Regions from separate parts of the Glutamicibacter ectropisis genome, predicted to be linked through region 1. Evidence: predicted binding sites of a transcription regulator. Region 1 holds the regulator's gene; each other region holds the start of a gene.
What was found. Region 1 encodes LexA, which represses DNA repair genes until DNA is damaged. Its sites were predicted from a motif close to TCGAACANNTGTTCGA; they were not measured.
Positions count from the first base shown of each region.

Region 1 (3,278 bases):
GCAGTCCTTCCCACACCGCATGCGGGTTATCGAGCCCGCCGAAAAAGACAAAGTTGGAATCCGAGACCGATGGCTGAAGGCCCAGCTCTTTCAAGTGGGAAACGATTCGGTCGCGTTGCGTTTTGATGTCTTCGACCTGTGCTAAGAGCAATTCGATGTTCTTCAGCGCTGCTACAGCGGTAGCTTGTGTCACCGCAGAGAGGTGGTAAGGCAATCTCACCAAGCGAATGGCATCGGTAACTTCGGGCGCAGCGGCAAGATAGCCAACTCGGGCACCTGCCAGGCCGAAAGCCTTCGACATCGTGCGCGAGACAATCAGTCGCTGACGCCCTTCAAGCAGAGTCAGTGCCGATTTGGTACTGGAGAGGGAAAATTCGGCATAGGCCTCATCAACGATCACCATGCCGTTGTGTTCACTCATGGCATCGTAAACGGCGGTGATCACGTCAAGGCCAAGTGCGGTGCCCGTAGGGTTGTTGGGGGAACACAGAAAAACAATGTCCGGCTGGTGTTCGCGAACCTGCTGAGCAGCAGATTCTGCAGACAGCGTGAAGTCGTCCGCGCGCACTCCTGGCACATACTTTGTGTCGGTTCCGCTAGCAAGTAGTGGGTACATGGAATAAGTTGGCCCGAAGCTCATGAGGCTTCGCCCTGGTCCTCCGAAGGCCTGCAGGATTTGCTGAAGGATTTCATTGGATCCGTTGGCGGCCCAAATATTCTCAGAAGTTAAACTGTGACCCAAGTAGTCGGCTAGTAGCTCGCGCAATTCAGTGAATTCGCGATCTGGATACCGGTTGAGGTTTGTTGCTGCTTTCGCGACTTCTTGCGCGATCGCTTCTACCACCGTAGGAGGAAGCGGATGGGTGTTCTCGTTGACGTTCAGCTGAATGGGCACATCGATTTGAGGTGCGCCGTATGGAGATAGCCCGCGGAGATTCTCACGCAAGGGCAGCTGACTCAAAAGTTCACTGCGGTCATTCACGTGTTAAGTCTACGTGTGGACCAGCTTGGCGGGTGAATCCGCTACGAGCCAAGGTAACAATCCTAGACTCGTTGGTGTTGCTATTCAGCTAGTACTGGAATGGACAGTGAATCGCCGACGCGGATTTCGCTTCCGCTGAGGGAGTTCAATTCAGAGATGTGGTTCACGGCAGAAGTGATGTCGTAGCCATGAGCATATTCTTTGGCCAGGCTCCACACGGTGTCCCCCGGGATGACTGTAACGTCAACCGTTTCGACTCCTGTCGGAAGGTCGGATGAGGCGTGCGCGTCAGAAGCGAACATGGAGACCAGGAATGCGGCAATCACGGTGAGTACAAAAACGGGGACACCTACCAAGATGGCCCAGCCGCGGCGGTTGATGCGGATCTTCATGGGTGTCTGGCTTTGATTTGAGTCAAGTGCGATGGTTGCCATGACTTTATCTCCTCAAGATTGGTGAGCGAAGCGAAGGTGTGTTCGACACTAGTGTTTCGAAACAGTGTTCGAATCTAGTACATCTGTTCTAACAGAGCTTCGTCCGACTTGTCCAGAAGTTTTCGAACAAATCTTTGAAAGAAGCTCCACTATCGACTAAGATTTCGAAGTAGACGAGCAATGAAAACATCACATCATCTGGCTCCGACAGTTTGGACTATCGAACTTTCGACAGAACGCTAGGGAAGGCAAAATCTCATGTCAGCTTCACAACGCACTCCCCGATCGAATGCACGCTCGCTGACGATTCGCCAAAAGAAGATTCTGGAAACCATCCAGCGTGCCATTGGCAAGAATGGTTATCCACCATCCATGCGTGAGATTGGCGACTCGGTGGGACTCAAGAGCCTCTCTAGCGTCACGCATCAGTTGAGCCAGCTAGAAAAGCTCGGATACATTCGTCGAGATCCACGCCGTCCGCGCGCGATGGAAATCTTGTTGCCTCTGCAACTGACAGATGATGCAGAAAACGCTACGCAGTCTGAGAGCGCTGATGCTAAGACCAGCGAAGATGCCATGGTGATTGAGCTCAGCACCTCGGCCGACACAACAATGGTTCCTTTGGTCGGACGAATCGCAGCAGGTGGGCCAATCTTGGCCGATCAGTCCGTTGAGGATGTTTTCTCGTTGCCCCGACAACTGGTCGGGCACGGAGAATTGTTCATGCTCAAGGTTTCTGGCGATTCAATGGTCGATGCCGCAATTTGCGATGGCGACTGGGTGGTAGTCCGACGTCAGCAGAACGCGGAAAATGGTGACATTGTCGCCGCCTTGCTTGACGAAGAAGCCACCGTCAAAACTTTCCGCCAACGAGACGGTCACACGTGGTTGTTACCCCAGAATTCGCGCTACGAGCCAATTCTGGGCGACGCAGCGACGATTATGGGCCGTGTCGTTTCGGTGATGCGCTCGCTCTAGCCACGTAATGCCAAGAAGGGTGTTGATGCATGTGCATCAACACCCTTCTTGGCATTTGGTCTTACTTGACACTCCACGTATCAGCCATGGCACGGAGTCAGTTCAAGCCATTGTGCATAGACCATAAAGTGGTCTGGAGTGCTGTTCGGTCTACTTCTTGGTGGGCTTCAAACGCTCTAGAACACCAGAAATAACTTTCTTGTCGACTGTTGGCCACATCGGTGGCAACGTTGCTTTCAAGAAGCTCCCATAACGTGCGGTTGCCATGCGTGAATCCAAAATGGCAACAACACCTCGGTCATTAACCGATCGAATCAATCTACCCGCACCCTGTGCCAGCCGAATGGCAGCATGCGTAGCCGAAACCTGCATAAAGCCATTGCCGCCGTGTTTAGCAACGTCCTCGGTACGTGCCTTCGATATCGGGTCATCAGGCCGCGGAAAAGGAATCTTATCGATGATGACCAGGCGGCAAGAATCGCCCGGGACATCAACTCCCTGCCACAGTGTCATCGTGCCGAACAGACAAGTGTCGCGTTCCGTTGCGAACTGCTCCACCAAGGATTTCATGCTGGCTTCACCCTGACACAAAATGTCCACGTCCAACCGTTCGCGCAAGATGCTGGCTGCTTCTTCCGCTGAGCGTTTTGAAGTAAACAGGGCCAAGGCCCCGCCGCCGGAGGCCTTGATAAGGTCTTCGATCTCGTCCAAGGTTTCTGCGGCTAGTTGTCGGCCCGGTTTTGGCAAATGCTTGGCCACATACAAAATGCCCTGCTTGGGGTAATCAAAGGGACTGCCCACATCAACACCCGTCCAAGAGGGTGCACCGGCTCCCATCAGGCCTAGAGAGCCTGCGACAGCATCAAATTGCGAACCAATGGCCA
Region 1 covers NZ_CP125942.1:1,102,296-1,105,573, reverse strand. The annotation lists gene QMQ05_RS05125 (histidinol-phosphate transaminase) at 1-982, opposite strand, end outside; gene QMQ05_RS05120 (LysM peptidoglycan-binding domain-containing protein) at 1,063-1,416, opposite strand; gene lexA (transcriptional repressor LexA) at 1,675-2,394, shown strand; gene QMQ05_RS05110 (ATP-dependent DNA helicase) at 2,545-3,278, opposite strand, start outside.

Region 2 (3,278 bases), 1.7 Mb from region 1:
GCCCGGCCGTACTCAGCCACCTCGCCGTTGAAAGCCAACTGGAACAAGGCATCTTGGTCCAAGTGCCGATTGCTGGCCCGCCGCTGACACGTGAATTGCGGGCCATCTGGCGGGAAGACCGGATTCTGAATTCAAACCAGTCAGCACTTCTAGATATAGCCCTGAGCAAGCAACCGAAATAGTGGTGGTCAGGCTACTTGTCTATCGGCTCAGTTTTAAACGGAGAACCCCGGACCACGCGTGACACAACTTTTGGAAGGTGCCGCGCGGTCCGGGAATAGAAGGATTCTCTTCAAGAGAGAGTTTAGGAAACCTTCTCGATGGTGTGACCCAACTGCTTGGTGGGCACACGGTAGGTTTCACGTGCGGTCAGTGCGGAGAGCGATGCAATCACCGCGATGACTGCAGTAAATATGCTGATCTGAATCCAGCCGTTGGCCTCGAGACCGCCCAGGGCTGCAACGATGGATGGTGCGAAACCTGCCATGAGGAAACCAAGCTGGGTACCAATAGCCAAGCCAGAGAAACGTACCTGCGAGGAGAACATCTCGGCGTAGAAACTTGGCCACACAGCGTTCGCTGCAGCGTAGGCGCAGGAGAAGACCAGCACGGACAGGGTGAATTGCAACAACGCGTTGTCGGACTCCATAGAACGCAAGTAGAACGGCATAAAGACTGCAGACCCCAAGGCCCCATAAATGAAGACGGGTTTACGGCCGATCTTATCGGCCAACATGCCAAAGAGTGGCTGCGTAATCAGTGCGCCGATGTTACCGGCAACAACCAGCCACAGGGTGATGGATTCATCCATGTTGCCGATGACCTTGCCATAGGAAATGGCCAGGGTGCCATACACAGTGGAGACGGCTGCAATGAAGGCGCACAACACAACGCGCAGAACGTCTTTCCAGTAGAAACGCAGCAGAACCGCTAGAGGAAGCTTGGCGATCTCATTGTTCTTCTTGGCCTCTTCAAATTCCGGGGTTTCGTGCAGCGAGCGACGGATGAAGAAGGTAATGATCACGACGACTGCAGAAAGCCAGAAAGGGATACGCCACCCAATACCAAATTTGATCTCGTCAGGCAGGGCAACTACGGGAATGAAGATCATGGCCGCCAGAATCTGGCCACCCTGGGTACCAGTCAGCGTCCACGAGGTGAAGAAGCTGCGTCGATGGTCAGGAGCGTGCTCCAATGACATCGATGAGGCGCCTGCCTGTTCACCGGCTGCCGAGAGCCCCTGGCATAAGCGCGCGAATACCAAGAGGATTGGTGCTAGCCAACCGACCTGTTCGAAGGTTGGAAGACAACCGATGAGGAATGTTGAGGCGCCCATCAGAATGAGGGTAAACATCAACACTTTTTGTCGTCCGAGGCGATCGCCAAAGTGACCCACAAAAATAGCTCCCACTGGGCGCGCTACATAGGCGAAGCCGAAGGTGGCTAGCGACATGACCGCGGCGTTGGTGTCTGCATCGGGGAAGAAAATGTGGGGGAAGATCAGCGCAGCGGCCGAGCCGAAGATGAAGAAATCGTAGTATTCGACGGCGCTGCCCATGAAACTGGCAATGGCGGCTTTGACCGGTGTTCGTCCTTGGCCGCCGGTGTCGGCTGATGCATTGGTACTGTGTGGCGATTGCATCGGTAACTCCTCGTTGAGCGTTCGTGAGGTGAAGATTTTTAGTAAGTGTTCGCTATGCGTACACTTGTTCGGAATGTGTTCATTGGATTACAGTAGATGTAAATCACATCTCAGGCAATACCTGAAGTAAACAAGAAGGGCTGCGGGAGAACATGAGTACACGTGCTGAGTCTTATCTGGTCGGTCTGATCGGTGACGGCGTAATGCCCTCGCTGACACCACCGATGCACGAACGAGCCGCCGAGGTGCACGGGTTGCATTACCTGTATCGGCCCATTGACCTCACCGAACTGAATCTTCCGGCAAGTGACATCGGTGAATTGCTGCAGGCCGGAGCCAAGCTGGGATTTAACGCCTTCAACGTAACCCATCCTTGCAAACAACTTGTTCTGGACCATCTTGATGACATCGCCCCGATGGCCAAGGCCATTGGTGCGGTGAACACTGTGGTGATCGACGAGGGGAAATTCATTGGGCACAACACCGATGCCTCCGGATTCGCCCGTGGTTTAGAAGAAGGACTGCCGAACTCCAAAAAACAAAAAGTTCTTCAGCTCGGAGCCGGGGGTGCAGGAGCCGCCGTGGCCTACGCCTTGCTAGCTTCGGGAACGCAAGAGCTGCACATCGTTGATCTTGATGAACAACGAGTCACCCACCGAGTTCAAGAACTGCGCAAAAACTTCCCTCAGGCCTCAATTCACGCAGCAACTCCCGCCCAGGTGTCGCAGCTCTTGAGCGAAGCTGACGGGCTGCTCAACGCCACCCCGATCGGCATGCATCATCATCCCGGACTGCCGTTGGATATTACGGCGCTGGAACCACGCCACTGGGTCGCCGATTGCATTTACCGACCCGTAGACACCGAACTTATTGTTGCCGCCCGAGACCTTGGATGTCAGGTCCTCGACGGGGGATACATGGCAGTCGGCCAAGCAGTCGACGCCTTTGAAATCATCACTGGCATTCGGCCAGAAACGCACCAGGTACGTGAACACCTGCTGGAAATGCTGGAAAAAGGACTGTAATGCGCACTTCGATAGCGACGGTATGCCTCTCAGGAACCTTAGAAGAAAAACTCCTCGCTTGTGCCAAAGCTGGCTTTGATGGAGTTGAGATCTTTGAGCAAGACCTTTTGGTCAGCCCGATGTCGCCCGAGGAAGTCAAAGCTATGGCCGACCGGTTGGGGCTGAGCCTGGACTTATTTCAACCTTTCCGCGATTATGAAGGCGTCACCGAAGAACAACTACAAGCCAACCTGCATCGGGCCGAAGCAAAATTTCAGCTCATGCAGCGACTGGGCATCGACCTGATGCTCCTGTGCTCCAATGTCGGCACCGCCACCATCAACGACGATGACCTCTTTGTAGATCAAATTCGACAGCTCTCTGATCTCGCTGCCCAATACGATGTGCGGATCGCTTATGAAGCGTTGGCCTGGGGAAAGTTCGTTGATACCTATCAGCATTCGTGGGACATCGTGAAGCGCGTCGACCGGGCCAACGTAGGAATATGCATTGACAGTTTCCACATTCTCTCGCGTGGTGATGACCCCGCTGAGATTGCAACGATTCCTGGAGAGAAGATCTTCTTCGTCCAGCTGGCCGATGCTCCGGTGCTCACCATGGATATCCTCTCC
Region 2 covers NZ_CP125942.1:3,007,333-3,010,610, reverse strand. The annotation lists gene QMQ05_RS14140 (LysR family transcriptional regulator) at 1-182, shown strand, start outside; gene QMQ05_RS14135 (MFS transporter) at 305-1,642, opposite strand; gene QMQ05_RS14130 (shikimate dehydrogenase) at 1,795-2,667, shown strand; gene QMQ05_RS14125 (bifunctional sugar phosphate isomerase/epimerase/4-hydroxyphenylpyruvate dioxygenase family protein) at 2,667-3,278, shown strand, end outside.
Region 2: the regulator LexA is predicted to act here: its motif matches at 1,699-1,714, upstream of QMQ05_RS14130 (shikimate dehydrogenase).

Region 3 (3,278 bases), 670 kb from region 1:
ACTTCTAAAAGCTCATCCCATTCGGTGGTGTAGCGCTGGGATATGTGTTCGCGTTTCATCGTCCACTGCGGACTCTGCGCCATTCCTGCAGGCCCCAAGCCGATGGACTTTGCGCCGAAGCGTGCGGAAATATCCTGGACTACCGAAGAAACATTCTTCTGTTCTTCCTCTTGCCCGTCTCCAAGTTCAAATAGGTCTAGTTGTTTTTCTCCTGGCGAATCGCTGAGCCCCGATAGGATTACTCCCCCGCGCACATAGTCCATTCCTGGCTGCATCAAGTCCCGCATGGCTGCGATGGCTAGTTTGCTGAGCAGAATTGGATCTCGTGTCGGTCGTGGGAGGCGTACTTGGGCGCTGGGGAACGAGGCCTCGCCCTGAGCAAACCTGCTGGTGCCTGCAGTGACGGTTAATAACGTGGCATAGCGTCCTTCACTGGCCAATCGGCTGGCGGCCTTTTGCGCGTAGATGGACATGACTTCTTCCATTGCCTCGTAAGTTCGTACCGGAGTCGAAAAGGACCTGGTGAACATGACCTGTCCACGGTCGGCGCGTTCTTCCACGGGCCCGATGCAACGCTGCCCGTTGAGTTCAAAAACGGTACGTTGAAGAACCACGGAAAACTTTTTGCGGATAAGCAACGGGTCGGCATCCCGTAAGTCCGCGATCGTTTCAATACCCATGCTCGTGAGCTTGGCCCCGGATTTCCTTCCGACGCCCCAAACATCAGTGACTGGAACGCGGGAGAGAATATTGTCCAACACAGAACGATCCATCAGTTGCTGAACACATACGCCACCAAGTCCTGGATTGTGCTTGGCGATGTGGTTAGCCAACTTGGCCAGTGTTTTTGTCGAAGAGACCCCCACACAAACAGGGACACCGATACTCTTATCAATGGCCTTTCGAATCTGAGCCGCGGTGCTACGCACCTGTTCGAGGTTGCCTTCCAAACCGATGAATGATTCATCAATGGAGTAGACCTCATGCCAAGTTCCATAGCGGCCCAGCAATTCCATAACTCGCGCGGACATATCGCCGTAGAGCTCATAGTTGCTCGAACGTACCGCCAGGTTGTGGCTATCCATGAGCCGCTGGATCTTAAAGAACGGTTCACCGGTGGCGATACCTAGGTCTTTGGCTTCTTGGGATCGCGCGACAACACACCCATCATTGTTCGAAAGCACGACGACCGGTCGGTTACGTAAGGAGTAGTCGAAGGCTCGCTCGCAGGAGACATAAAAGTTGTTCACGTCCACTAGGGACACGTGGTCAACGGACATAATGTAGACACCTTGTAATCACTCCGAAGACACCGACTTCATCGCCTTCGGTTAGCCACACAGGTAATGGTGATTCGTCGCTGAGTAATCCGACTTTGGGTCCATCAATGTGCCAGCGTCGCACCAGCATCTGGCCGTTAAGATTGACGATGACCACCGAGCCATCACGGACGGAGAGTGAACGGTCCACAATGACTTCGTCGCCATCGTGAATTCCTGCAGAGCGCATGGCATTGCCACTAACGCGCATAATGAAGGTTGACACTCGATCCTTGACCAGCAACCTGTTCAGATCCAGACCACCGTCAAAATAGTCCCGGGCAGGCGAAGGGAATCCCATCGCTGATACGGCCTGCACCGGACCTGCGCTAGAAGGCTCCGGCACAAAAGGCTCTGCGTTGCTCAAAGCTCCACCTCACCATTACCCAAAACTAGTACAAACTTTCGAACATTTAGAATTGTACTCGGTTTTCGCACCCCGTGTTCCACCCCGGGAAGGACTTAGCATTCCGGAGAATTTAGGTCGCTAGATCGCGTTTAGTTGATAGCCCGTTTGGGGTTCGCGTGCCACTTCGCTGGCTCGGGCCGACATATATGAACTCTAGTGCAGCGCCTTGACCCGCCAGCGTTCTACCCTAGAAGGAACGATCTTTTGTTTTCGGTCAAGGAGTCACGTGCAGGTTTTACTAGTCAGTGCCGGTGATGTCGCCATCGAGGCGGGCTTACGTTTTGCCCGTGCTGGAGATCAGGTCACCGGCTGGCGACGCAATAGCGCTAAGCTGCCGACAAGTTTCACCGGTCAGGATGTCGACCTGCTCCAACCCGCTTCTTGGCCACAATTCAACCCCGAGACCGAGGTCGTGGTGTTCACTCCGGTCCCGGCGGCTCGCACCGTGGAGGCTTACACCCGCAGTTACTTGGAAGTGGCTAAGGAGCTGGTTTCCCGGTTGAAGGTGCAGGCACCGCAGCTCAGGCGCTTCATTTATGTTTCTTCTTCGGCCGTTTCGGGTGGTGGCGAGGGCGAATGGATCGATGAGTCCACCGAGGTAGCGCCCAACCGCCCAACTTCACAGGTGCTGGCCGATACCGAGCAGGTGCTACTCGATTCGGGTTTGCCGGTGACCATCCTGCGCGCTTCCGGAATTTACGGACCGGGTCGTAACCATCTGATCAATCAGGTACGTGATGCCAGCGCTCGAACACCGCTCGAATCGCATTGGACCAATCGCATCCACCGCGACGATCTGGCCCAGGCAATCGTACACAGCGCCGCCCTGGACGAAACCGGCACGCAGATCTACATGGTCACCGACAACGAGCCTGCGCAGATCGGCGAGATCTATACCTTCCTCGCCCAACAGCTAAGTCTGCCGGTCCCACAGCAAGCCACCGAACCAGCAGTGCGTCGCGCGGCCAACCGGCGCATCCGCAATGACAAGCTATTGGCCACGGGCTTCACTTTGCAGTTCCCCGGATACCGTGAAGGGTACCGATCGGTGTTGGCCGGCGAATCCACGCGACACGCTTAAAAGAACGAACCGGCGCGATCCCACCATGGTTTGAGTTCGCGCCGATTCACTTTACTCAGGTTCCTGATGTGGAGCAGAACTGGTTAGAAGCCGTTGCGCAGCGGGTTGAAGTGGCGCGCGATGGCTGGCACAGACTGTCCGGTGATCTGGGCAGCCAGAATCTTGCCGGTCAGCGGGCCAAGGGCCACGCCCCACATGCCGTGTCCGCCGCCCACCGAGACGCGTGAGGAAGCGGTCTGGCCGACCAGCGGCAGGCCGTCGGCGGTGCAGGGGCGCCCGCCAACCCACTCTTCCTTGCGGTTCTCCCAGTTGATGCCCTTGTAAACCGGGGTTGCAGCGGCAACGATGGCCTCGATGCGCTTGGGCTCCAGCTTGTGGTTGACGTCGCGGAACTCCATGGTGCCGGCGATGCGGAAGCGGTCGCCCAGCGGGGTGCAGGCCACACGCTGGGTAGGGAAGTAAATCGGGT
Region 3 covers NZ_CP125942.1:430,342-433,619, reverse strand. The annotation lists gene QMQ05_RS02030 (Y-family DNA polymerase) at 1-1,280, opposite strand, end outside; gene QMQ05_RS02025 (LexA family protein) at 1,270-1,620, opposite strand; gene QMQ05_RS02020 (NAD(P)H-binding protein) at 1,955-2,809, shown strand; gene QMQ05_RS02015 (NAD(P)/FAD-dependent oxidoreductase) at 2,893-3,278, opposite strand, start outside.
Region 3: the regulator LexA is predicted to act here: its motif matches at 1,713-1,728, upstream of QMQ05_RS02025 (LexA family protein).